DNA from 2 places in the Labilibaculum manganireducens genome. Region 2 is predicted to be linked to the other one. Evidence: riboswitches for the same ligand, from Rfam matches in the RefSeq annotation. Region 2 holds a riboswitch; the other holds the start of a gene.

Region 1 (3,215 bases), 690 kb from region 2:
GCAATAAAGAAACCTGAAATAACAATTCCTGAAGCGAGCAGGTTAATCTTTAATCCATTATTTTTAAGCGAAGTGATAAAGCGGGGACCTACCTCTAAACCAATTGAATACACAAATAGAATTAAGCCAAACTCTTTAATGAAGTGCAATACGTGAGCATCGGTTGCAGCACCCAAATGCCCAATTAACAGACCGGAAAACAGTATGCCTGCAATGCCAAGTTTAATTCTGAGAAACGATAGTTTTCCAAATAGAATACCTAAAACAGCGGCCAAACAAATGATGACAATTGTAGATGCTGTTCCTGGTGTAGTTAATAGTTCTATAATGTTCATGTTGAATTATTGGTGTTTTAAACGATATGATCTCAGAAGAAGATCATTTTTTAGTGAGAAATAAAGGGATATGAAACGTCCATGTCAAAGCGATTTTGACACACAGAGAGATGATTATCTCAGCATGGTAAGTTCCATATGGCAACTTAAAAACAAATTATAATCATATGAAAAGAGCCGGAACTCCCATCTATCTTGATACGAAGTCAGGATATTATGAATTGGCAAATGAAAGTGCCGGCTCAATTTTATTGATTTAGAGGCTAGTCAGGAATCAATAAGGAATCTTATAAACTTTTTGAAATGGGAAGTGAATATTTTTTCCGGAATAATTAGTTGCAAAGCCAAAATACATGTTGTGTTCGGTCTTTACTGCTTTCTCCATTTCGCGAGGAGTGCTGCTTACTTTTTGCATAACAATACATTTTAAATGGTAAAACTGTATGCTTTGCGTCAATCAATAAAAAACAGGAATAATAAAATTAAAAAGGAACTTTTAATTCACCAGCGAGTCCTGATTTTTAGCTTTATGTCGCGAAAGCATCAATCTAATTAAATAAGACAGGTCTCCTGGCTTTTCCATTTGCAACGCCTTCCCATTCCTGATATTGGAACAGTGGCTTGATGTTGCAAACTGTATTGGAATTACAGTTGCGCGTCAGCTCACGATTTTAACGTGATTCCCTATTAAACCCTTTTTACGGGGTATCTTAATTATTTTCGGAAGCAAAGTTATTAAAAAAAGTATCTAAAAAACAAATTTAAATTTCCTTTAAGTTGAATCAATTTGATTTTACGGACATAAAAAGGAGAGAAGTAAAGAAACTGATCGTTTACAGAGGTATGGATTTTACAAGTAATCAATTGCTGAAGTTAACTTGATTCTCTGGGATGTTGATTAAAATATTAAAGCCTTAATTGGCTTGTAATGGGAGCTGTAGGCTGTGTTACTTATTCGCGTTAACTTGCATATCTATGCTGTGAAACACTTCTGGTTTGTTTGCCCCGAATGCGATATCTTAAATATATATAATACATTTGCATCGATTTTGGTGTTCTGCTCAGGCTATCGTCTGAGGGAATGAAAAGGGAATCCGGTGAAAATCCGGAACAGTACCCGCTACTGTAAATCTCATTTTGCCATGTGCAAAATATGGTTTTTACACCGCAAGCCACTCTCAGAAATGGGGGGAAGGCTGTAAAAACTGAGATAAGTCAGGAGACCTGCCAAGTCGTAACTAAAGAACATTTTGCTTCCGGGAATCGAAGTATATGTATTGAACTTACGCGCGTGTTCAGTATTTATTATTCCAATTTCTTTGTTTGTGTAAACATTTGGCAGCAAGATGTGATGTTTTAAAATTTAAAAAACAAAACGATCATGCAGTTTAAAAATTACATTCTGATTGGCCTTTTTATATTGGTAAGTCAGAGTTTAGTTGCTCAAGTGGGGACATTGTCCGGAGCAGTCACAGAAAAGGACGGGACAAATCCTTTAATTGGTGCCAACGTTTATTTCCATGGAACAACCATAGGAGCCGCTACCAACAGCGATGGTATTATTCGTTTCGAAACTTAAAGGTGGGAGAGTACGAAATTGTTGTTTCCTATTCGGGATATGGAAGAAAAAAAGAAATTATAGAAATTAAGGAAGGAGCAAATGCTCTTGATTTTCAGTTGAATAAATCCGAGAGAGAATTGGGCGAAGTGGTAGTTACAGGTACCGGTACACCGCATCATTTAAAAAGTGCTCCCGTTCAAACCGAACTAATCAGCAGCAAGATGGTGAAGGCTGTTTCGGCATCGGGATTTGATGATTTAATGACTGGAATTAGTCCATCATTTGATTTTAGTCCGGGCAGTATGGGGGCTTTTATGCAGTTAAACGGATTAAGCAATGATTACATTTTGGTACTTGTTGATGGAAAAAGAATGTACGGAGATGTTGGAGGCCAGAATGACATCAACCGCATTAATCCTGATAATATTGAACGAATTGAAGTGGTTAAAGGTGCATCTTCATCATTGTATGGATCGGAAGCCATTGCAGGTGTAATTAATGTGATAACCAAAAAATCGAAACGAAAAATCTACGCTGAAAGCAATTCCCGATTAAGTGAACATGGAAACAGACAGTACTTCAACAAAGTAGGTTTGAATTTAGGACGTTTTTCATCTCTTACAACTTATTCAAGAAAGGAATCGGACGGGTGGCAGCTAAGCAAGTTCGAAATTGACGATGATATGGATAATGATGATCCATCGGATGATGTACTTGTTGTTACAGATGCTAAACAAGTGAATGCCTTCGAGGATTACGCCATCAGTCAGCGCTTTGATTTTGCCGCAACCAATAAACTAAGCGTATATGCAATGGGATCGAAATACGAGAAAGATGTATTGCAGCCAATTACAGTAAAAAAATATGGTTATTACTACAACGATTTTTCTTATTCGGCAGGAGCCAAGTACCTAATTAATAAGAAGGACTACATCGCTTTAGATTTTAATTCTGATCAATTTAAATACTATTACAAGTACAATCAGAATGATATATCTTCAAAATCAGGGAAAACCCTTCATTCAATAAGAGAAAAAGTTCTTAATACGGATCAAAAACGCGAAGATGTAAATCTAAAATACGTTTTTAGTCTAAAAAAGACGCATCAATTTACATTGGGTGGCGAATACGTAAACGAAAGCCTGAAATCGGAAGGTCGGTTGGTAAATGCCAAAGAAGATGCTTATACCCTTTCTGCATTTGCTCAGGATGAGATCAAACTAATTAAGAACCTCTCTTTGGTAGCTGGTGTTCGTTACGTAAAGCACAAAGAATTTGGGAATGATTTTACACCCAAATTATCCACACTTTACAAATTC
Region 2 (3,215 bases):
AGGTAAGAATGCTGCAGAAATGATTACTTCTCAGAAGAAATTGTGGGAATACGCAGCACATTTTCAACCATCTCATGCTGTTATACACGCAGCACATGTAGAATTGGAACACGCTTTTACGCGGGATTTTAACTATAAAAGCACTGAGGTAATGAAGGAGTTAGCAGAAATGCTGAACAGAACGGCTCAGGAATTTGGTGATGGAGAGCCTCCGGTTACATTAGCCATCGAGAATTTGTGGTGGCCGGGTCTGGATTTTTTGTTTCCGGCTGAGGCCGATGATTTTGCATCCCGATTGGATTTTTCAAATTGGAATCTACTTTTGGATACGGGACATTTAATGAATACGAATATTGCATTGAGATGTGAGGATGAGGCCATTGATTTTGTTTTGGATCGGATATCACGATTGTCGAAAGATATTCAGGCGAAAATTAAGAGTCTGCATTTGAATTTGAGTTTATCAGGAGAATATCAAACGAAACAGGTTATGAATGGTTTACCAACAGGATGGTCAGACTTAAATCATACAGAGAAATATACTACAGCACGTAATCATGTTTTGCAGATTGATCAGCATTTACCATTTACGAGTAAGCGTGTAAAAGAAATAATTTATGAGATTGAACCTGAAACTGTAATTCATGAATTCATTACAAAGGATATCAAGGAATATTCAGAGAAACTGGATGTTCAGATGAATGCTTTACGTTAGTGAAATACAACGAGGTGGCTTTAAATTGTATTTTCCACATTTCTGCACCTTATAATAAAGACTGTTTCGTTCAATACGATTCAGTCTTTTTGTTTTTGTACGACAGTTATTCCTGATTGCTTTTTTAAAACCTCTTCTTTTTCCGAAATATTCCATAGATTTGCAGGAATTGGGTTTCTCTCTTTTGAGAATTAAAATGGGAATCCGGTGCAATACCGGAGCTGTCCCCGCAGCTGTAAGCCCTCAATGATTTTTCATTGATAAGTTCTGACAAATCAGCCACTATGTGAATGTAGTTTTGCATGGGAAGGCGTTAGAATTGGGTAAAGCCAGAAGACCTGCCTAATAAATTGAACTGTTTCGTAACTTCGGGGAACTGAGTAACGAAGGTATAATTGTAGTAATTGTATTTTCTTGTCTGCTATCCCCACAATTATTGTGGAAGAAAATGAATTTATTAAAATCAAGCTGTTGGGCATTACTCCTGATTCTGTTATTGGGTACTGTTTCCTGTCAATCCGGCGATCCAAAAAAGAAAGAAAAACAAGCTGATAATTCAGCTGTCGATTCATCTTTTTATCATCAATCTCAATTAAAGTACGCCAAAGGCTTTCAAATTAAACTTCTTGCCAATGGCTTAAAAGAATTGATTGTTTGGGATCCTTGGAACGAAGGCAAAATTTTCCAAAAATATTATTTGAAGAATCGTGGGGAAAAAATGGATATTCAGGTCCCTGCTGATGGTTTGTTGGTAGAGGTTCCTGTAAGGAGTATTGCCGCGCTATCGAGTACTCAAATCGGAATTTTAAAGTTCTTAAACGTTCAGGATCGAATTGTTGCAGTTTCTTTGCGCGATCGTATTTACGATGAGGAGTTGGATAAAAAGGCTCAGAATGGAACGATACAAGCAGTAGGTCATTCGGAAAGTCTGAATTTCGAGAAAATTGTTGAGCTGGATCCTGAATTGGTAATGGTTGCCGGTTTTATGAACATCACCGACAAGGAAACTAAATTAATGAAAGCAGGTTTGCCGGTTGCTTATAATATAGAGTGGATGGAAACTTCTCCCTTGGCACGTGCTGAATGGGCAAAATTTATTGCAGCTTTTTTTAATGAGGAGGCCGAGGCTGAAAAACATTTTAATGCTGTAGAAAAGAGATACAATGATTTGAAAAAGTTGGTGGAAAATGTGGAGAGTAAACCAAGCATTCTTTCGGGCTATAATTTTAAAGGCATTTGGTATATGCCTGGCGGACAAAGCTACTTAGCGCAATTCCTTCGCGACGGAAAGGCAGATTATTGTTGGTTTTCTGATAGCACCAGTGGCAGTATGCCATTAAGTTTTGAGGTTGTTTTCGATAAGCAGGGAGAAGCAGATATTTGGTTTGGCCCCGGACAATGCAGAACTTTGGAGGATATGAAAAATATGGATGAGCGTTACACCTTATTTCGATCATATAAAACAGCTCATGTTTTTTGTTCTACCAAAAGAATGAAAGATAGCGGCGCCAACGATTGGTTTGAGTCAGGTGTAATGCAACCCGATGTTGTGTTTAAAGATGTGATTAAGATTTTACATCCCGAATTGCTGCCAAATTATGAACTGTATTACTATCAACAATTGAAATAGGAGAGCTATGCTGTTGAATAAAAATGGAAGATTGTTTTCGCTCGTATTTGGGATACTGTTCCTTCTCATTTGTGGCGTTTTCCTGTTGGATTTGATATTCGGAAGTGTAAATATTCCTTTTAAAAAGGTGTTTGCAATACTATATGGTGCTGATGTGAAAAACTCATGGAACTACATCATTTTAAATTTTCGTTTACCGAAAGCTTTAACTGCCATTTTTGTTGGAGCCGGATTATCGGTTACAGGCTTAATGATGCAGACACTTTTCAGAAATCCATTGGCCGGACCTTACGTTTTGGGAATTAGTTCCGGGGCAAGTTTGGGAGTTGCTTTAATGGTAATGGCATCAGCTTTAATGCCGGTTGCTTTTGGAGTTATTTCGGCTTTTTTAGGTAGTTGGGCATTGGTGGTTGCAGCTGTTGTTGGTGCATCATTGGTATTCATGCTGGTTGCTTTGGCCTCTCTTAAAATATCAGATAGTGTTTCACTGCTGATTATCGGAATCATGTTTGGAAGTATTACCGGTGCTGTGGTAAATATTCTGCAATATTTTAGCGATCCGGAGCAAATACAAAGTTTTATCGTATGGACTTTTGGCAGCTTGGCAGGTGTTACATGGACCGAAATGAAAGTAATGGTACCCATTGTTTTTAGTGGTTTGATCATTGCTTTTTTTCTGATAAAACCATTGGACGCACTTTTGTTGGGCGAGAATTATGCGCGGGGAGTTGGAATATCAGTTAATAAGACTCGTATAGCCGTTATTATTAGTACGGCATTAATTGCCGGAACATTAACCGCATTTACTGGCCCTATTGCTTTTGTTGGTGTTGCTGTGCCACATATTGCACGATCTATTTTCAGAACCGC

What was found. A riboswitch is a leader RNA that binds a small molecule or an ion and turns the genes downstream of it on or off. The one in region 2 is predicted to bind cobalamin.
Region 1: another riboswitch for cobalamin. It lies ahead of ACHZAX_RS09690 (carboxypeptidase-like regulatory domain-containing protein); the one in region 2 lies ahead of ACHZAX_RS07065 (ABC transporter substrate-binding protein).

Annotation. Positions count from the first base shown of each region.
Region 1 is NZ_CAXXEE010000003.1:2,518,781-2,521,995, reverse strand. It holds gene ACHZAX_RS09700 (putative transporter) at 1-335, opposite strand, end outside; gene ACHZAX_RS09695 (hypothetical protein) at 610-750, opposite strand; cobalamin riboswitch at 879-1,063, opposite strand; cobalamin riboswitch at 1,369-1,581, shown strand; gene ACHZAX_RS09690 (carboxypeptidase-like regulatory domain-containing protein) at 1,717-1,914, shown strand; gene ACHZAX_RS09685 (TonB-dependent receptor) at 1,917-3,215, shown strand, end outside.
Region 2 is NZ_CAXXEE010000003.1:1,833,470-1,836,684, forward strand. It holds gene ACHZAX_RS07060 (TIM barrel protein) at 1-715, shown strand, start outside; cobalamin riboswitch at 870-1,075, shown strand; gene ACHZAX_RS07065 (ABC transporter substrate-binding protein) at 1,164-2,345, shown strand; gene ACHZAX_RS07070 (iron ABC transporter permease) at 2,353-3,215, shown strand, end outside.